4 regions of the Bradyrhizobium sp. CCBAU 51753 genome follow, and region 3 is predicted to be linked to each of the others. Evidence: riboswitches for the same ligand, from Rfam matches in the RefSeq annotation. Region 3 holds a riboswitch; each other region holds the start of a gene.

Region 1 (5,236 bases), 3.0 Mb from region 3:
CGATGAAGGGATAGATCACCGGCAGGTCGCCGATCAGCGCTTCCGGCCAGCACGCGGGCGACAGCGCGACGGATTTTCCGGGCAGCCATTCCAGCGTGCCATGCGCGCCCATATGCACCAGCGCATCGACGCCCTGCTGGCGGAGCCAGAGGTAGAACGCGACATAGGCATGGCGCGGCGTGCGCGCGAGATCGTGATAGTCGGCGTCGCGATGACCGACCTCGCCGCGTTCCGGCTGCACGGCGATGATGCTTTTGCCGGACCGGATCGCGGCGAAATGAAACGCGCCGTCACGGCAATCGGGATCGTCCTCCGGCGCGGCCCAGGCGCGCGCCAGATCATCCTGCAGCGCTTGCGGAAGACGGGACAGCGCCGCGCGATAGTCGGCGACGCTCCATGCCAGCTTCTCGCGCAGCAGCACGTCGCCCAGCGCCGGTGCCGGCGTGAGATCGTAGCCCGCTGCGGCAAGATCGGACAGCAGTGCATCGACCGAGGCGAGCGCGTCGAGGCCGACGGCATGCGCGATCTGATGCGGACGTCCCGGATAGTTCGAGAGCACGATCGCGAGTTGCTTGTCATGTGCCGGTTTGCCGGCGAGCCGGTGCCAGGCCGTCACGCGCGCAATCGCGGCGGCGACGCGCTCGCCGTCCGGCCGATGCGCCAAATGCGAGAATTGCAGGTCAGGATCGCGCTCCGCGGCTGACTTGAAGCTGACGACGCCCGCGAACAGCCGGCCGTCGACCTCCGGCAACACGACATGCATCGCGAGGTCGCCGGGTGAAAGCCCGCGCAGCGACTCCGCCCAATTCTCGCGCCGTGCGGTCGACAAGGCGACCTGGAACACTGGGCACGTCATGCCGTCGAACGGCGTCGTGCCGTCGTCACCGATCGCGGAGAACGCCGTCGCATTGACGATCGCGGCTGGCGGGCCTTGCGCGAACTGCGCGCGCAGCCAGTCCGCGACGCCGGCGGCCTTCAGTGAGGCAACGAACACGCCATAGGCGTCAAAGCCCTTCCGCCGCAACGCCGCGATCAGCGCATCGACCGGCGCCATGTCGCCGGCTGCCAGATACGAACGATAGAAGGTGACGATCGCGCGCGGCCGGTCATCGGCATCTGGCAGCGTCCGGATCGGACCGCGTTGCGGATCGTAGAACCCGATCTCCGCCAGGTCGATCTCGCCGACGACAGGCCCGGCATAGAGTCCGGAGGCCAGCGCCAGCTGCGCGATCACCGCCTGCGCCGCGACCGGGCCGCCCTTGTCGCACAGCGCCTTCAGCCGCCGCAGCGTCGAGACCGGCAGTGTCGAAAATTCATCCAGCCGCAGATCGTCGCGGCCGTCGGCCGGCAGCACCACCAGCGCGATGTTGCGTTCCTTCGCCAGCCGATGCAGCGCCGCCAGCCCATACGGCCAATACGGTTCACCGCCGATCAGGCGCACCAAAATGCCGCGCGCCTGCGACAGCGTTCGCTCGATATAGGTGTCGACCGAGAGCGGGTGGCGCAGCTCCGCGAGATTGGCGAGCCGCAGCGACGGCAATGACGCGCGGCCGCGCCGCCAGCCGGCCGCAAATGCCGCAAGGTCGCTGTCGGAAAACGAGAGCACCACGAGATCGGCCGGATCCTGGCCGAGGTCCCTTGGCGTCGCGGTCTCTTCGAGGCCGCGGCTCTCGCGGAAGATGACGTGCATCAGACACCCAGCCGCGCCCTGATGGCTGCTTCATCGATATCGCCGTGTTCACCGATCATGACGAGCTTTGATTGCCGCACCCGCGCACCCCACGGCATATCGAACTGGTGCCGCACCCGTTCGCCGACCGACTGCACCAGGAGCCGCATCGGCTTGCCCGCGACCGCGATATAACCCTTGGCGCGCAGCACGTTCTGCTCGCGCGCCAGCCCCTTGATCGACGCCACCAGCGCCTCGACGTCGGCGATTTCGGGCAGGTCGATCACCACCGAATTGAAGTCATTGTGCTCGTGCTCGTCCTCGCCGTCGTGATGCGACGGGCGCGATGCGAGGTCATCCTCCGCCGCCGCCGCGAGGCCCAGGATCACGCGGGCATCGATCGCGCCCTCGACCACCGGCAGCATCGGCACCTCGCGCGGCATTTCCGCGGTGATCGCCTCCTTGGCGGCCCTGATCCCTTCGGCCCCGGCGAGATCCGCCTTGGTCAGCAGCACGATATCGGCGCAGGCGATCTGGTCCTCGAACACTTCCGACAGCGGCGTCTCGTGATCGAGATTGGCGTCGGCCGCGCGCTGCGCATCGACCGCAGCCGGATCGGGCGCAAAGCGGCCGGCGGCAACGGCCTCGGCATCGGCCAGCGCGATCACGCCGTCGACCGTGATGCGCGAACGAATCTCGGGCCAGTCGAATGCTTTGAGCAGCGGCTTTGGCAGCGCGAGGCCCGATGTTTCGATCACGATGTGATCCGGCTTCACCGGGCGCGCCAAAAGCTGCTCCATCGCCGGGATGAAATCGTCGGCGACGGTGCAGCAGATGCAGCCATTGGCGAGCTCGACGATGTTCTCGGCCGGACAATCGGCATCGGCGCAGGATTTCAGAATCTCGCCGTCGACGCCTTCGCTGCCGAATTCGTTGACCAGCACCGCCAGCTTCTTGCCGTTGGCGTTCCTGATCAGATGCTGGATCAGCGTGGTCTTGCCCGATCCGAGAAAGCCGGTGACGACGGTGACCGGAATTTTGGTGAGCGCGTTCATTCTGCGGCCTCGGGTAGGACGACGGGCGGGATGCGGGCGAGCGATTGCTTGCGAAAGATTTCCGGGCGGCTGCGCCACGGCACGATGCCGTCGGGCGCCGCCGCATAGGCGGCGCTGCCTGCGATCACATCCTGTGCATTTTCCGCGGACAGCCGACCATAGACATAGGACCAACGGCCGGGCGCGCTGAGCGCGACCGAGCAGCCCTGGCTGCAGGCCGACAGGCATTCGACGGGAACCAGATTGACGCCGTCGGGCACGCCGGCGTCGAGCAGCGCGGCATGCAGCCGCGCACCGGGCGGGATTTCACCTTCGGCCAGCGTCTGCCCGGCGCGGCAGGTGATGCAGACATGCAGTGTAACGCTCATCGCCCATCCCAGATTGGCAGCGGGGGCGATGAGGCAACCGAACCGACGATGAACAAGGTTCGTTCCCCGTCGCGGAACACCCCGTCCGCCGGTTCTCACATCACTGCGCTGGCAGGTCTCCCGGCTTGCGGAGCAGGATTTTGTCCTTTGATCCCCGCCTTCCCGATTCCGTCAGGGAATCAGTGGCTTTGGGAATCTCTCCGGTCACGGTCGCGGGGGCGGCTGCGCTTCGGGCTTTCGCCCTATCGCATTCCCTCTTCGCCTGTCGTAGGACAGGAACCAACGCGGGCCCACCATTCGTCCACGGCTCCAACTTGTCAAGCCAAAGGAACGTCATGACTTCCGATGCAAACACCACTGAGGACGAAGCCGCGGACGCCGGCTCGTCGCAGGAGGCGCGGCATGCCGCCAGGATGGCGAAGAAGAAGGTCGCCCGTGACAAGATCATGGCGACCAAGAGCGGCGAAAAAGGCCTGATCATCGTTCATACCGGCGCCGGCAAAGGAAAATCGTCCTCGGCGTTCGGCATGATCGTGCGCTGCGTGGCGCACGGTTTCCCCTGCGCCGTGGTGCAGTTCATCAAGGGCGCCTGGGATACCGGCGAGCGCCGCCTGCTCACCGGACATTTCGGCGATCTCTGCCAATTCCACGCCATGGGCGAAGGTTTTACCTGGGAGACGCAGGATCGCGCCCGCGACATCTCGGCGGCGCAGGCCGGTTGGGAAAAGGCCAAGGAGCTGATCGCGGATCCGAGCTTGCGCATGGTGGTGCTCGACGAGATCAACATCGCGCTGCGCTACGATTATCTCGCGATCGCCGACGTCGTCGAATTTTTGACCACGTCAAAACCGCCGATGACCCATGTCGTGCTCACCGGGCGTAACGCCAAGGACGAGTTGATCGAGATCGCCGACCTCGTCACCGAGATGACGCTGGTCAAGCATCCGTTCCGCTCCGGCATCAAGGCCCAGCCGGGCGTCGAGTTCTGACTGAGATCGCCATGGCGCGCGCATTGATGATCCAGGGTGCCGGCTCGGACGTGGGCAAGTCGCTCATCGTCGCGGGCCTGGCGCGCGCCGCCAAACGCCGCGGCTTGCGCGTGCTGCCGTTCAAGCCGCAGAACATGTCGAACAACGCGGCCGTCACCGTCGACGGCGGCGAGATCGGCCGCGCCCAGGCGCTGCAGGCGCTCGCCGCCGGCGTCGCGCCGCACACCGACATGAACCCGGTGCTGCTGAAGCCGGAGAGCGATGTCGGCGCCCAGATCATCGTGCAGGGCAAGCGCGTCGCTACCGCCCGCGCGCGCGAATATGCCGCCATCAAGCCGACATTGATGGGCGCGGTGCTGGAGAGTTTTGCACGGCTGAAGGCGCGCGCCGATCTGGTGCTGGTCGAGGGCGCCGGCAGCCCGGCCGAGGTCAATCTGCGCAAGGCAGACATCGCCAATATGGGCTTTGCCCGCAAGGCCGACGTGCCGGTGGTGCTGGTCGGCGACATCGACCGCGGCGGCGTGATCGCGCAGCTGGTCGGCATCAAGACGGTGATCGACCCTGAAGACGCCGCGATGATCCAGGGCTTTGTCATCAACAAATTCCGCGGCGATCCCACGCTGTTCGACGACGGCTACCGGCTGATCGAGGCCCGCACCGCGTGGCGCGGCTTTGGCGTGCTGCCCTGGTTCAGCCGCGCCGGCGAGCTGCCGGCCGAGGATGCGCTCGGCCTTGGCGACGCCCGCAAGGTGGGCCAGTGCAAGATCGCCTTTCTCGCGCTGTCGCGGATCGCCAATTTCGACGATCTCGATCCGCTGAAGCTTGAGTCCGGCGTCGATCTCGTCATGGTGCGTCCTGGCGAGGCCATCCCGGGCGACGCAAAGCTCGTCATCCTGCCCGGCTCGAAATCGACGCGAGGCGACCTCGCCTTCCTGCGCGCGCAGGGCTGGGACATTGATCTGTGGGCGCATCATCGCCGCGGCGGCCATGTGCTCGGCCTATGCGGCGGCTACCAGATGCTCGGGCAAACCGTCGCCGATCCCGAAGGAATCGAGGGCCCCGCCGGCGAAACTCCCGGCCTCGGGCTGCTCGACGTCGCGACCACCATGACCGAGCAGAAGACGCTGACGCGCGTCAGCGCCGTCCACGCCGCGA
Region 2 (5,236 bases), 1.9 Mb from region 3:
GAATCTTCGATGGCGCGGGGCGAATGCCTTGCTGCCGGAGTCTTGACGACCAATGGGAGCAGGTATGCCGCCATCGATCCGTGTGGTCCGGAGTCGTTGCCGCTGCTACGAACGCCGAGGGCGCCCCAGCCTGTTGTGCTTGGCACTTTGCGGCCCACAACGACGCGAAGCCGCCCTTCAGCGGCGAGCGATTTGGAATCGACGTGCAAGGAACTTCACGAATCGAGCAGGCGGACGAGACGGTGGCATTCCGCGCCCGCGCAACGTTATCGGCCTGTCGTCTGCCTGCTCGTCACTGCAGTCAACATTAGAGGGCCTGCGCTTCCACGCAGTCGGGTCGACCGGCGAGAGCAAAGCCTCAGGTCTTGCTAGCTTCGGCTTGAACTACTCAAACTTTCGAGAGCATCTGTCTGACGGGGCGACCCATAAATGGTCTTGCGACCCAGTCGAACAGACCGATCGTAAAGACGGCAGCAGCAAAGACGTCGGGGACACTCCAAACAGCCATTTTCATTGCGAGGCTCTCTTTTCCGTTGTGGTGATTGAATATGCTTGCTTTGGCCAGTATCACCAAAAACGTCGGCGTGACGCCTACCAGGATTGGCTGGTCGCAAATCAACATGTTCGCTGAGCATGCTGCTGGATTTAGCGCATATCTTTTGCGCCTATCCGACACTGATCCATGGTTATTGGTGGAGAAGCAAGGATGCATCGAAGCGTGCTCTATGAACCGTTCGAAAGCCGGGCCGCATGAAAAGCGTCCTGCCCGGCGGCGTGATCTTCATCGTGCAGGCCGCATTCGTCTCTTCCACAGATCTGACACGCCGCCCGACGCCAAGGCGCCTCCGAGATGGTCATTCCGATATGCTATGACTGGAGAGTGGCTTCCACGTCGCGATCAAGCGTGGCTGTGGAGCGTCATTCGCGTAAGAGAGGTCGCAGCACCAATTTGAGAGGTTGACGGCCGAGTTCTCTTGCCGATAATCCAAGTCGTCGAGGTTCTCCGGTTTCCGTTTGATCCGGAGCCAAGAGGGAAGCCGGTGCCAATGCCGGCGCTGCCCCCGCAACTGTGAGCGGCGAGCCACTGTCCAACAGAGTCACTGAAGCCGGCGCGGCTTCGGGAAGGCCGGACAGCGGCAATGACCCGCGAGCCAGGAGACCTGCCCCGACAATATGTTCATCCACGGGCGGGGTGTCCCGGTGGTGCGCCAAGCAGCCGTCGCTCGGGCGACTTCTCCTGCCTGCGTCCGCCATGGCCTTTGCCCCCAACATGGGGTTAGCGCTATGTCTCTTCTCTCACTTCCGGTTGCCACGCTCGGAATGCCGCGCATCGGTCCAAGACGCGAGCTCAAACTCGCGCTCGAAAGCTATTGGGCCGGAAGAATCAGCGAACAGCAGTTGCTCGAGGACGCAGCCGGCCTACGTGCCGCCAACTGGGCGCGCCAGAAGTCCCTCGGCGTAACCGTCATTCCGTCGAACGACTTCTCGCTGTACGACCAGGTGCTCGACACCAGTGTCATGGTCGGCGCCATTCCGGAAGTCTACGCCTCGAAAGCCGAGCCCGTTTCCCTCAAGACGTATTTCGCCATGGCACGCGGTTCACAATACGACAGCCGGAGCGCGAGTTGCGGATACGGATCTCGCGGCGATGGCGCGCCCGCGCAGGAGATGACCAAGTGGTTCGACACCAACTACCACTACATGGTCCCGGAATTTCACCGCGGACAGACTTTCAGGCTGTCCTCTCGCAAGCCTATCGAGGAGTATGAGGAAGCCAAGTCCCTCGGCTTTCAGACTCGCCCTGTCCTGATCGGCCCGGTCACATTCCTAAAGCTGGGCAAGAGTGCTGATCCTGCGTTCCAGCCCCTGTCACTATTGGATGACCTGATACCGGTCTATATCGAGGTTCTGCAGGAATTGACCAAACGCGGGGCAAATTGGGTTCAGTTCGACGAGCCATGCCTGGTTCTCGATCTGGATGAGGGGGAAAAAAAATCCCTGCTACATGCCTATGACCGGCTCGTCAAGGAAGGGCCGGCCATCAAGATCATGGTCGCCAGCTATTTCGGCGACCTCGGCGACAATCTTCCCACCGCCTTGCGCCTACCTGTCGCCGGGCTCCACATCGATCTGGTTCGGGCGCCAGCGTTATTGGACCAGATCATTACCGCCGGGCGAAGTGACCAGGTCGTGTCACTCGGCGCGATAGACGGCCGCAATGTGTGGCGGACGAATTTGTCGGCACTGCGCCAGCGGCTCGATCCCGCTATCGCGAAGCTCGGCAAGGATTGCATACAAATCGCCCCATCCTGTTCGCTGCTTCACGTGCCGGTCGACGTTGAACTCGAGACGGAGCTCGCGTCAGACGTCAAGAGTTGGCTTGCATTCTCGGTTCAGAAGATTCGCGAGCTTGCGACCTTGGCGCGGGCTCTCGCAGGTGATCAGAAGGTTTCGGACGTTCTTGCGGAATCGGAGCGCGTCACCACAAACCGTGGGACCTCGCCAAAGATCCGAGATGCCAGTGTCGCCGTCCGGATGAGAGCGATCAACCAGACCACGCGTCGGCGCGCCAGTGCATTTGCCAGCCGTGCCGAGATCCAACGCAAGCGCTTCAAACTACCGGCGTTTCCTACCACCACGATCGGATCGTTTCCGCAGACTGCAGAGGTCCGTAATGCTCGCGCAGCACACGCGCGAGGCGCGATGAGCGACGGCCAATACGACAGGTTCCTCAAGGAAGAGACGGCGCGCGCCGTACGTTGGCAGGAGGACATTGGCCTGGACGTGCTCGTGCACGGTGAGTTCGAGCGCAATGACATGGTGCAGTACTTCGGCGAACAACTCGCCGGCTTCGCATTTACCAAAAACGGCTGGGTACAATCCTATGGCTCGCGCTGTGTCCGGCCGCCGATCTTGTTTGGCGATGTCTCACGGCCGAAGCCGATCACCGTGGGTTGGTGGCGGTACGCGCAATCACTAACCAAGAAGCCGATGAAGGCGATGTTGACCGGACCAGTGACGATCTTGAACTGGTCGTTTGTTCGCGATGATATTCCTCGAGGTGAGGTCTGTCGTCAAATTGCGCTCGCGATCCGGGACGAAGTCGGCGATCTCGAACATGCTGGTGCGGCCATGATCCAGATCGACGAGGCTGCACTGCGCGAAGGATTGCCACCGCGTCGGTCGGAGTGGACGGCTTATCTCGAGTGGGCCGGGGATTGCTTCCGCATCTGCTCATCGGGCGTCGCCGATCAAACCCAGATCCATACCCACATGTGCTACTCGGAATTCAACGACATCATCGATGCGATTGCTGCAATGGACGCGGATGTCATCTCAATCGAGACGTCGCGCTCGAAAATGGAGCTGCTCGACGCGTTCAGGAACTACAAATATCCGAATCAAATCGGGCCGGGTGTGTACGATATCCATTCTCCGCGCGTGCCCGGGACGGGCGAGATGAAAGAGCTCGTGGCGTTGGCTCGAAAGCGGCTGGAAGATTCGCAACTCTGGGTCAATCCGGACTGCGGCCTGAAGACGCGCAAATGGGAGGAGGTTCGCCCCGCGCTGGTCAACATGGTCTCCGCCGCCCGCGAACTACGCGCTGCATCCGCTCCAGCCGACCGTTGATCTGGGTCTGGTCTATCGTCGAGAAGACCGATCGGCGGTCAACGATTTGCGGGCTCGATAATCGTGAGAGGCCTTGGTGAGCGAAAAAAGCCCGGCCGCTTTTAGCGGCCGGGCGGAAGTGTGTCCGGGAGGAGCGACGCTGCTAGGCAACGTGCCGACTTCCACCGGCGAAAGGAGGACAGCCGATGGTTCGATTACGGCGAGGACATCCGCCGAAATCTGACCCCAGTTAAGACGCAAGCTCAGCGTAGCTCAATCATGCCCTGGTATGTGGCCCATATAGCCTGGGATTAGAAATCTACACCAAGGTTTGTCGCTGATGAGTACTTTCGCAACGCGTTGCAGGGCTAAGCCATGTGGGGCGGTAGTACCGGGCGATCATGGACGGGCGCCAAGCGCACGTTGGTACGCTCTTCTGCCGGAAACGATGGGCTCGATCAACGGGACCATACGAAACCGCGGACTGCAAGAATGTTATCGTCGTGACCAATGCAATGCGCGGTTTGCCATTGATCTGGCTTCAGGTCGTCATTGGTCTGGTCAAGTTTTGGTTCCAACCTCTGTTGGAAATCTTGTGCGGCTCAATGCAGAGGGGCCGGCGAGCGGGAACGCCAATCAGCGTGCTCTTCAGCGCGGCGACTGGTCGCGATCCAAAGCATAAGCCAGTTGGGTGATGTCGCGTTCGGATCTGAAGCGGCTCGGTTCGGCTTAGTCGGCTTAGACCGCCAGACTATGTGTAGTCCCGGTCCGAGTAAGGTGCGCGTCGAAGATCGATGCGACGCTCCGGGCCAGGAACTCTGCGCCACCGGCCACAGTAAGCCGGCCATCATCCATCACCACGACGCCATCGGCGATAAGGCCGTCGAGACGAGAACGATCGACGACGGCCAAGCTCGGATCCCGGCCATAGCGACGGGATGTCTCGGAAAGATCGACTGTCAAATCGCACATGATTCGTTCGATGATCTCGGCGTGGAAGCGATCGTCGTCGGTCAGTAGATGGCCCCTTGCGACGGCGAGCCGATCCTCGCTGATGCGAGCGAGGTAGTCCTTTATCGAGACGGCGTTCGCGACAAAACCCTGTTGCATACGGCCGATGGCGCTGGCGCCCAGACCAATCAGGGTGTCCGCGCTATCGTCAGTATAGCCCTGGAAATTGCGCCTCAACCTGCCTTCCTGCCTCGCCAGGGCGAGATTGTCGTCCGGCAGGGCGAAGTGATCGATTCCGACGCGCACATATCCCGCATCAACCAAAGCTTCCGCGATCGTTTCAAATTGGACGTGGCGCGTGACGCTGTCGGGCAGGGTGGACCCATCGATCTTACGTTGATGCTTCTTGAAGGAAGGAATGTGCGCGTAGCCAAAGGCCGAGAATCGGTCCGGATGAAGCTCGAGGCATTTGGCGACGGTATCCAGGCACGAAGCGACCGTCTGCCGGGGCAGGCCGTAGAGCAGGTCGAAATTGATACGGTCGACGCCGGCGCGGCGCAACCGATCGACCGAGGTCGCAGTCTGTCCGAAGCTCTGCCGGCGGTTGATGCCGCGCTGAACAACTGGATCGAAGCTCTGGACACCAAGGCTCGCCCGGTTGACCCCGCAATAGCCT
Region 3 (5,236 bases):
GCAGACGGTGAGCCGCTCGGGCAGCACGATGCGCTTGTCCGGCGGGTAGAAGCGTTGCAGCGCGGGATGCAGCAGGAAGGCGCGGCCGTCATCCTCGGCACGATCGCCGGCTTCCGCCACCAGGATGAAATCCGGCCGCAGTTTGACGATCGCCTCCAGCGAGGCAAAGCCGCCGGCATGGAAACCGAGTTCGCCGGCGGCATTGCTGAGCCCCACTTCGCGCAGCAGCGAGTTGATCAGACTGTCGTCGCCCGCCACAAAGCCGCGCCGCTCCAGCGGCAGCACGCGATAGTGACGATCGCTCGCCGCCGCCCGCGCGCGGGCGATCGCGGCATCGAGCCGCGCGATCTCGGCTTGCGCGCGATCCGGATGCTGCAGCACGTCGCCCATGGCGCGGATCTGCTCTTGCACCTCGTCCAGCGTCCGCGGCACCGTGAATTCGACGAGATTCAGCCCCTGCGCCTTCAACAGATCGCGCGTCGCGCGCTTGTCGAACAGGCTGACGACAACAATGTCCGGCTTGAGCACCAGCACGTCCTCGGCCCCGCCCGACAGCGTCGGGTAGCGCTGTGCCTTATCCGCCGCCCAGGACTGCCAAGCATCGCGAGCAAAACGGCTGAGGCCGAGGATCTGGTCCGGATCGGCCAGCGACAGCACGGGCTGGTCGCTGCAGACATTCATCGAGACGATGCGCGGGCCGGCAGCCGACGCGGCGTCGCACGACATCAGCCACGCCGCAGCAGCCAGTGCTGTGAGCCGCCAGCGCATCAGACGTCCGCCCACGGCACGATGACGGCCTCGCGCTGATATTCGGCGCGATAGGCGCGAACCCGAAACACCTCAGCCAGCACGTTTTCCGACAGCGCCGCGCCGGGCGCGCCCTGTGCGGCCAGCCGGCCCTCCGATAGCACCAGCACGTGATCGGCGAAGCGCGCGGCAAGTCCGAGATCATGGGTCACAACGACGACCAGTACGCCGGTATCGGCGACGTTGCGCAGTTTTTGCATCACATCGATCTGGTGGCGCGGATCGAGCGAGGCGGTCGGCTCATCGGCCAAAATCACCGGCGCCTCGACCGCGAGCACGCGGGCCAGCGCGACGCGGCTGCGCTCGCCGCCGGAGAGCTCGGTGACGCGGCGATCGGCGAATTCCGTGACGTCGACCGCCTGCATCGCCCGCAGCACGGCCTCGATATCCTTCGGCGACAGCCGCGCCGGATCGGTCGCGCCGTGCGGATAGCGGCCGAGCGCGACGATGTCGCGCGCCGGCAGCGGCCAGTGCACCATGTGGCCCTGCGGCAGATAGGCGAAGCGTTTTGCCCGCTCGCGCAGCGACAGCGTCGACAATGCATTGCCGCCGATCCTGATCTCGCCGCCGGATGGAATCAGCCCGGCCAGCGCCCGCAGCAGCGTGGTCTTGCCGGCGCCGTTCGGGCCGACCAGCGCGACGAGATGGCCTGCGGCGAGCGACAGCGAGATATCGTGCAGCACCTTGCGGCTGCCGAGCGAGGTATCGAGATTGGTTGCGGCAAGCAGCGTCATGCCACGCCTCCGCCGAGCGCGCGGCGTTCGCGCATGATCAGATAGAGGAAGAACGGCACGCCGATGATCGAGGTCAAGACGCCGACCTTGATGTCCGAGGTCGACGGGATGATGCGCACCGCGATGTCGGCAGCGAGCAGCAGCGCCGATCCAGTGAGCGCGCTCGGCACCAGCAGCCGCGCCGGATCGTGACCGATCAGCGGACGCATCAGATGCGGCGCCACCAGGCCGATGAAGCCGATCGTGCCTGTCACCGCGACCGCGCCGCCGACACCGAGCGCGACGCCGGTGATCACCAAGAGCCGCAGCCGGCCGACATCGACGCCAAGGCTCTGCGCCGCCTCCTCACCCAGCGTCAGCGCGCGGAAGGCGCTGGCCTGGCTGAGCAGGATGGCGGCACCGGCGACGATGAAAGGCAGCGCCAGCGCGACATGGACGAAGCTGCGGTCCTCCAGCGAGCCGAGCAGCCAGAACGCGATCTCGAGCACCACGAACGGATTGCTGGAGAGGTTCATCACCAGCGCGGTGGCGGCGCCCGCGAAGCTCGAGATCGCGAGCCCGGCGAGGATCAGGATCAACAGCCCGGCATTGCGGCCGGCGATCGCAAGCAGCGCGAACACCGAGCCGAACGCGGCGATGATCGCCACCACCGGCAGCGCATAGGAACGCACGTCGGCAAGCCCGAGCGCGATCACCAGCACCGCGCCGAATGCCGCCGATTGCGGCGCGCCGAACAGCGACGGCGAGGCCAGCGGGTTGCGCAGCAGCCCCTGGAGCGCCGCGCCCGACAATCCCAAAATGCCGCCGATCGCAACCGCCAGGATAGTGCGCGGCAGACGGATCTCGCGCACGATCACCTGCGCGACGTCGCTGCCGCCGCCGAACAGCGCCTCGGTCACGCTGAGCGGCGACAGCCGCACCGGCCCGGTGCCGAGCGAGAGCAGCGTCAACAGCACCACGAGCGCGGCCAACGCCGCGGCCGCGCCCCACCGGCGCCGCGCCGCGACCTCGGCCGCAAAAGCAAAATCCTGCACGCTCATCGTATCCATGCTCTTACAGCGATCGCCGTGGCAGACAAGCGACACACGGCAAAAACCGTGGCCGCCGGACGCCGGCCCCGTTTCCGCCGGGATTGACTCTGGCGCCCTGCCGAACCCTAGATGACCGGGACGGTTCCTTAGTGGGATAAAAAGGGAATGCGGTACGAGGAAACTTCCTCCAGGCCGCGGCTGCCCCCGCAACTGTAGGCGGTGAATCCTTCGTCACAGGCCACTGGGAATCTCGGTCCTGGGAAGGCGACGAAGGGTAACGACCCGCGAGCCAGGAGACCTGCCGTCAACCGTGGTCACACGCGACGATGTCGGTCGGGGAGTACAGGCATTGGCTTCACCTGAGGCTTCCAGCACGATGGTGAGACTGGGTCGCGGTGACGTGCCACTGCCGTCATTCCGAGGCCTCGCCTATGTTCTCCTTCCCTTCCATCCGGCCGCGTCGCGCGCTTCTGCTCGCGATGACAATGCTTGCGCCGGCGCTCTTCACCGCCGCGGCGCGGGCGCAGCAGGTCGCTGTCGCCGGAGAGCTCCCTCCGATCGAGGTCACCAAGCCGGGCGAGCAGAACGTCACCCGCGCCAAGCCGACCACCGATGAAACGCCTGCCCCGCGCCGCCGCGCACCAGGCAGTTCACAGTCCAGTAATACGGGCACCGGACCCGGATCGAACACGGCGTCGTCAGGCACGGCATCGGGGACCGGCAGTGGCGGCGGCGGCCGGCAGTTCGCCGGCATCGTCGGCGCCTCCTCCACCGTGATCACCGCCGACGACATCGCGCATTCGCCGACGCAATCACTGCCGGAGATTCTGGCGCAGGTGCCGGGCGTGCAGCTGCAATCGCTCTATGGCGGCCCGAACGGCGCCAAGACCGCGGTCGACCTGCGCGGCTTCGGCGCGTTCGCCTCCGACAACACGCTGTTCCTGCTCAACGGACGCCGCCTCAACGACATCGACAAGGCCGGCTTCGACCTCACCACCATCCCGATCGATTCGATCGAGCGCATCGAGATCACCCGCGGCAACAGCGGCGCCGTGCTCTATGGCGACAACGCGGTCGGCGGCGTCGTCAACATCATCACCAAGACCGGCGTCGGTGGCCCGCCGGCGACGATCCGCACCGAAGGCGGTGTCGGCTCGTTCAACACCCGGATGGCCGCGGTGTCCGCCGCGCTGAATGCGGGGCCGTGGTCGACCTCGTTCTATGGCAACGGCATCAAGTCCGACGGCTATCGCGTCAACAATGCGCTCGACCAGCGCAACGCGGTCGGCAACGTCAACTACACCACGCCTGATTTCACCGCGTTCCTGACCGTCACCGGCAGCGACCAGAAGCTCGGCCTGCCCGGCGGCCGGCTGGTCGATCCGTCGATCGGGCTCAATGAGCTCGCCACCGATCGGCGCGGCGCCGCCACGCCGTTCGACCACGCCAACCAGCAGACCGCGAGCGTCACCACCGGCTTCACCAAGACCCTGATCAACGGCGTCGACCTGATCGTCGACGGCGGCTGGCGGCAGCGCGACACCCAGAGCGCGTTCTTCGGCACGGTGCCGACCATCAGCTTCGCCTCGACCTACAACGACGCGGCGCTCGACACCTCGTCGCTGACGCCACGGCTCAGCGTCAAGACCATCATGCTGGGCATGCCGTCGACGATCCTGACCGGTATCGATTATTACGACACGACGTTCCGCCAGGCGCGCGGCGCCTTCCAGGGCGTCGACCCCACCCACATCTACAATCTCGAGCAGCAGTCCGTGGCCGGCTATTGGCAGCACACCATCGGCGTGCTGCCGACGACTGATTTTTCGTATGGCGCACGGGTGCAGAACACCCACCTTTCGGCGCGCGACCGCTATGACCCGAATGCGCCGTTCGCGTTCGATGCGCAGGCGACGCCGCTCGACAGCGACGAGACGCAATACGCGCTGCATCTCGGCATCGAGCACCGCATCACCGATACGTTCTCGGTGTTCGGCCGCGCCGCGCGCGCATTCCGCACGCCTGATGTCGACGAGCGCGTCGCGTCGGGCCCGGCGTTCGATCCGCTGACCTTCATGGCGCTGGCGCAGAATTTCAGGCTCAAGACCCAGACCTCGGAGGACGGCGAAGTCGGCTTCCGCGTCAAGACCAACCAGTTTCAGGTACAGACCAGCGCTTACGTGATGGATCTGCAGAACGAGATCCATTTCCTCCCGACGGTGTTCTTCAACGTCAATCTCGATCCGACCCGCCGCTACGGCTCGGAGACCAGTGCATCGCTCAAGGTCAGCGATACCGTGACCTTGCGCGGCGGCATGGCCTATACCCGCGCCGTGTTCCGCGAGGGCGCCTTCGCCGGCAACGACGTGCCGCTGGTGTCGCGCACGACCGGCAATCTCGGCGTGACCTGGAATATCCTGCAGAACTACCTGGTGTTCGACGCCACGCTGCGCGCCTGGAGCTCGCGCGTCATGGACAACGACCAGGCCAACACCCAGAGCCGCATCCCCGGCAACGCCACCGCCGACATCAAGCTCAGCGGGCAATACGACCGCTTCTTCTGGTCGGTCAGCGCGAACAATCTGTTCAACGCGCTGTACTACGACTACGCGATCGCGAGCTCGTTCACGGCCGGCCGCTTCTCGGCCTATCCGTTGCCCGGCC
Region 4 (5,236 bases), 1.3 Mb from region 3:
GCTGCGCATAGTCAGAACTTCACGTTGAGTGAGAGTTCGGCGGTGCGCGGCATGCCGAGCAGCCACTGCCCGGTGCCGTTCGAAGTCACTGCATAAATCTGGTCGAGCAGATTGTAGACCCGGAACGCCACCGTGGTGCGGTCATCCGGCTTCCACCTGATGCCGCCATTGACGACGTTGTAGCCGGGCCGCAGCTGGGTGTTGGCGAGGTCGGAGTACATCGCGCCGACCATCTGCACGCCGCCATAGACCGACCAGTTCGGCGCGAAATCCCAGGTCAGCCAGATGTTGGCGACCTGCTGCGGCACGTTGACCGGGACGTTGCCATTGAAGCTGACGATCTTGCCGCCGACCAGCTGGCTGTTGTTGTCGTATTTTGCGCGCAGCACCGCCAGATTGGCATCGATGCGCCAGCCATAGTCCAGCGCCAGCCCGATCGTTCCTTCGACACCGCGGGATGATTGCTGGCCGACCTGCAACGCGAGGCCGCTGGGATTGGCGGGATCGGGAATCGTCAGCCCGGTCTTGACGATCTCGTAGGCCGCCAGCGTCCACTCGCCCCGGCCGCCCCAGAACGACTGCTTGATGCCGACTTCGGTCTGTTTGCCGGTGGCAAGCTGGAAGGTCTTTTGCGTGGTCGACAGCGAGATCAGATTGCCGACCGGATCGGCGCCGACCGCATACTGGCCGTAGAAGGCGAGGTTCTTGATCGGCTCATAGACCACGCCGGCGCGCCAGCTGGTGCCCGACAACGTGGTTTCAAAACTGTTCGCCGGCGTCTTGTAGTCGGTACGGTCGACATCGGGGCGGTCGTACCTGACGCCGGTCACCAGCGACAATTGATCGGTCAGCTTCAGCCGGTCTTCGGCAAACAGCGCGTATTGATTGACCATCGAATTGAAGCCCGGCGTGGTCGCCGTCGTCGTTGCGAAGAACGATCCGGGATCGAACACGTATGGGTTCACCGACGACGCGCCGCCAAACGGCGAGTTGTTGGTGTGGAAGAACTCGATGTGATTGACGTCGAATCCGGCAACGAACTGGTTGGCAAGGCCGAAGACGCGACCACTGAACGTTGCGTCCATCCGGTTGCCGGACTGTTTCTGGTCGTGGAGGATCTCGATATAGCTGGTGCGATCGATCAGCTGGGTCTTCGGATTGAAGGTGTAGTTCTCGATGTCGCGCCAGTGCCGCTGGCTGTTGAGATAATACAGCGTGTTGTTGATCCTGATGCCGTCGGCGACATCCCACTCGGTCTTGAACCGGGTCCAGCTGTCCCGGTAGCGGATGGTGCTGTCCAGCGCGTTGTAGTTCTTGAAGCGGAGCGTATCGAGGATGGTGCCGCCGACCAGCGGCGTGCCGAAATAGCGCGACGGGCTGCGGTCGCCATAGTCCTCCGACAGCGTGAAGGCGAGATTCTCCGAGGCCTGCACCCGCACCGCGGCGGAGACCACCCCGTTCGAGCTCTTGTCGCGATCGACAAAACCGTCCGACATGTTGCCGGTGGCGTTGATGCGGTAGGACACATTGGGATTGATCGGGCCGGTGCTGTCGACCGAGAGCCGCTTCGTCATGTTGCTGTCGAGCGACACCGCGGCTTCGTTGTACGGCGTATTGAGCGGCTTCTTCGGGATCACGTTGATGACGCCGCCGATCGCGCCCTCGCCGTACAGCACCGAGGCCGGGCCGCGCAGCACCTCGATGCGCTCGGTCGACCAGGTGTCGTAGGGGAACGTCAGGGTGCCGGAGCCGATATAGAAGCGGGTGCCGTCATACAGCGTCATCACCGAATTGCTGCCGGCGAAGCCGCGGGTGCTGAACGACAGCCCGCCATTGCCGGGCGCCGGCGTTGCGGTGAAGCCGGCCGCATTCTGGGTGACGGCGTCGGTCACATTATGCTGGCCGCGCTCCTCGATGGTTTGCGATCGGATGATCTCGACGCTGCCCGGCGTCTGCAGCGGCGTCAGGTTGAGACGGCTGCCGGTGCCGCCCGGCGTGTTGGCGTTGAGGGTCGGAGATGGCGCGCCCGATCCGGACGAAGCGACAGGTTGCGACAAGCCAGTGGCGGCCGCGGCGGGCGCCGCAGGTCGTGGCCGGGGCCGCGCAGCGGTGGTGGCGCCGTTGCGCTCGGCGCGCTTCGGCTTGGCGGCGGCGGGCGGCGACACCTCGACCGGATCGAGCACGGTGGTTGATCGGGCGGTCTGCGCGAGCGCTTCGGCCGGCAACAACAGTGATGACAGGGAGCAAATGAAGCCGAGGCGCGACCTGAGCGCGACGGAGGCGGGGGACGACATGAACGGACTCGCGGGTAACGTGGCACGTCACCGCGAACGCGGACACCGCATCACCCCAAGGGACACCCAAGGTAATACGCCGATCCCCACCAGGACGCCCCGCCCGATGTGCTCGCGTGTGACCACGACTGACGGCAGGTCTCCTGGCTCGCGGGTCGTCGCCTGTCGCCGCCTTCCCGGGCCTGACGGACCAGTGGCAAATTGACGAGAGGCTCGCCGCCTACAGTTGCGGGGACAGCCGCGGCATTGGGATGTCACCCGCACCGCATTCCCTTTTGATCCCCCGAAGGAGAACCGTCGGGCGGAACGATAGGTGCCGGCTCCGGGGGTGTCAATTCGACGTGAATGTCACACGCATCGTTTGCGAGATGGTGCGGCGGAAGCGACACAGCGCTAGCGGTGTCTGACGCACAGACTGTTTGCCCCGTCATCCCCGCGCAAAGGCTTCGCCTTTGCGCGGGGGTGACGGATAACTCACGCAGCGCTGAGACTGTTGCCCCGTCATCCTGAGGAGCGGCCACTTGGCCGCGTCTCGAAGGATGCACGGCCCGGCCGGTGGCCGTCGACCCTTCGAGACGCGCGCAAGAGCGCGCTCCTCCAGCGACAAAGGCGAAGCCTTTGCGCGGGGGTGACGGAAAACTTATGCTTCATGTCATCCCGCTTCAACACATCCTTGCATCACCGCATCGATCTCGGCGCGCGACAGCGCGCCCATCTCGGCGATGAAGACGATGCGTGTTCGCGGCACGCCGGGCGTGGGCGCGCCGCCGGCCGCCAAGGTCGCGCGTCCGCCGGCGAGTTGAAACACCGTCAGCCGCCCGGGCTGCTCGACCGTCTCGAACAGGCCCTTTGCCCGCGCGAGCTTTGGCGCCAACCGGCCGATCGCCTGCTGCAGCCGCGGCAGCACGATGCGCCGGTCCGACGTCCAGCTCAGCGTCTCGAACCGATCCGCCGCCGGGCGGCGCGGTGTCACGTCGCGCGGCTCCGGCATGCGGTCCGGGTCGATCGGGAACAGCAGCGCGGCGGGTACCTCGCCGTGATCGGCGTCGACCACCACGGCCGCCGGACGCTGTGCGCGGATCGCCTCACGCGTCGCCGCGCGCGCGCCAGGGTCCGCGAGGTCCACCTTGCTCAACGCCACCACATCGGCCGCGCGGAGCTGCGAGCGCAGCAGCGCGTCGTTCAATGCGGCCGGAGGCTGCGTGGCATCGACCACGCACAGCACCGTCTCCAGCGGCGCCTCCTTCCAGATCACCGGATCCATCAAATTGCGCACGATGTCGGAAGGATCGGCGATGCCGCTGGTCTCGATCACGATGAACTCCGGGCGCGGGTCGCGCCGCAGCAGCGTGGCCAGCGTGCGGATCAGATCGCCTTCCAGCGTGCAGCAGATGCAGCCATTGCTCAGGCTGACCACGCCATCGCTGCTACCTGCGATCAGCTCGGCATCGATGTTGATGGCGCCGAAATCGTTGACCACGGCAGCGATGCGCCGGCCCTCGGCGTGCGCCAGGAGATGGTTGACGACCGTGGTCTTGCCCGCCCCGAGAAAGCCCGCGACCAGCAGGATCGGGACCGGCAGGACTTGGGCTTGCACGTCAGCCCCCAGTGATGGGCCGGCGCACCGGGCGGCCCGGCCGCGCCGCGACATCGAGCACGCCATCGTTGATCAACGGCTGGCCGCTGACCACGAGATGGCGCACGCCCTCCGCCGGACGGTTCATCGCCGAAAAGGTGGCGCGGTCGCTCAAGGTCTCGTAGTCGAACACCACGACGTCGGCATCGGCGCCGGCCTGCAGCCGGCCCTTCGCGCGCATCGCCGGCGTGCTCGCCGAGAGAATTTCGGCCGGGATCAGCGCGCATTTGCGGATGCCCTCGAGCAGCGAGACTTTTCTGCGCTCGCGCACCCATTCGCGGATGAAGCGGGTGAAGCAGCCCGCCGAGCGCGGATGCGACGTGGCATCGTCAGGCAGCGGCCAGGCATCGCCGCTGTACGGCTTGCCGTTCGACAGCGTCCACGGCATCGCGTCGGAGGCGATGGCGCCGCCGGGATACAGCACCGCCATGTCGAGCAGGTCGCGGTGATGCGCGTTGTTCTCGATATCGAGCACGTGCCACAGCACCAACGCGGACGGGTCTTCGGCCTGCGCCGCCAGCAGCTCCTCGCGGCTGCCGAAGCGGTGTCCGTCGGTGACGCGCTGCACCGACTCGTAGCCGAGGCCGTTGCGCTCCTCGAATTTTGGATCGCTGAAGAAGGTCGCCGCCAGCACTGTCGAGCCGGTGCCATACGGATAGGCCTCCACCGTGATCGGCAGGCCCTGCGCCTGCGCCTTGGCGATCAACCCCACACAGCGCTCGATATCGGTCTTGCTCGACGAATTGAAATGGCAGATGTGCATATGCGCGCCGGTGGCGCCGGCATAGCCGATCAGCCGGATATAGGCTTCGGCGGCGCTCTCGGGGTCGATGCGCGACATGTAGGCGACATGGGTGAAGGTCGGCACCGCATGATTGGCCGCGAGCTGGCACACCGCGGTCAGCTCCTGCACCCCGGCACCCGGGGCATAGGCGTTGAGAATGCCGATGCCGATGCCGCCCTCGTTCAGTCCATTGGCGAGGCGCTCGAGGATGCCGCCGACTTCGCTGTCGGTCGCGACATTCTCGATCCAGCGCCGATCGCGCATCGCGGCGCCGAACGACTCCAGCGAGCTTTCCGCGTTCGAGCCGGTCATGGCGCCGATCCGTGCGAACGCCCAGTTGGCGGCGGCGCCGTAGTTCAGCACCCGCCCCTTCTCGGCCTGGCGCTTGTACCAGGATGCCACCGGCAGCACGCCGGCCTCGAGATCGAGCGTGGTGGTGACGCCGTCGAACGCCTGCATGCGGTCGGCCGGAATGGTCTGGCCGTGGGCGTGAAGGTCGATGAACCCCGGAGCCACCACGAG

Evidence for each region. A riboswitch is a leader RNA that binds a small molecule or an ion and turns the genes downstream of it on or off. The one in region 3 is predicted to bind cobalamin.
Region 1: it holds a riboswitch for cobalamin, as region 3 does, so the genes downstream of both, XH93_RS16265 (DUF1636 domain-containing protein) here and XH93_RS03225 (TonB-dependent receptor) in region 3, are expected to answer to the same signal.
Region 2: it holds a riboswitch for cobalamin, as region 3 does, so the genes downstream of both, metE (5-methyltetrahydropteroyltriglutamate--homocysteine S-methyltransferase) here and XH93_RS03225 (TonB-dependent receptor) in region 3, are expected to answer to the same signal.
Region 4: it holds a riboswitch for cobalamin, as region 3 does, so the genes downstream of both, XH93_RS39120 (TonB-dependent siderophore receptor) here and XH93_RS03225 (TonB-dependent receptor) in region 3, are expected to answer to the same signal.

What each region holds. Positions count from the first base shown of each region.
Region 1 is NZ_CP030037.1:3,684,889-3,690,124, reverse strand. Features, by position in the region: gene cobN (cobaltochelatase subunit CobN) at 1-1,690, opposite strand, end outside; gene cobW (cobalamin biosynthesis protein CobW) at 1,690-2,724, opposite strand; gene XH93_RS16265 (DUF1636 domain-containing protein) at 2,721-3,092, opposite strand; cobalamin riboswitch at 3,185-3,391, opposite strand; gene cobO (cob(I)yrinic acid a,c-diamide adenosyltransferase) at 3,428-4,081, shown strand; gene XH93_RS16255 (cobyric acid synthase) at 4,093-5,236, shown strand, end outside.
Region 2 is NZ_CP030037.1:2,631,284-2,636,519, forward strand. Features, by position in the region: gene XH93_RS11745 (hypothetical protein) at 389-622, opposite strand; cobalamin riboswitch at 980-1,183, shown strand; gene metE (5-methyltetrahydropteroyltriglutamate--homocysteine S-methyltransferase) at 1,285-3,630, shown strand; gene hemN (oxygen-independent coproporphyrinogen III oxidase) at 4,348-5,236, opposite strand, start outside.
Region 3 is NZ_CP030037.1:710,830-716,065, reverse strand. Features, by position in the region: gene XH93_RS03240 (ABC transporter substrate-binding protein) at 1-768, opposite strand, end outside; gene XH93_RS03235 (ABC transporter ATP-binding protein) at 768-1,541, opposite strand; gene XH93_RS03230 (iron ABC transporter permease) at 1,538-2,581, opposite strand; cobalamin riboswitch at 2,695-2,893, shown strand; gene XH93_RS03225 (TonB-dependent receptor) at 3,058-5,236, shown strand, end outside.
Region 4 is NZ_CP030037.1:8,506,330-8,511,565, forward strand. Features, by position in the region: gene XH93_RS39115 (PepSY domain-containing protein) at 1-9, opposite strand, end outside; gene XH93_RS39120 (TonB-dependent siderophore receptor) at 12-2,294, opposite strand; cobalamin riboswitch at 2,410-2,608, opposite strand; gene XH93_RS39125 (GTP-binding protein) at 2,947-3,876, opposite strand; gene XH93_RS39130 (amidohydrolase family protein) at 3,893-5,236, opposite strand, start outside.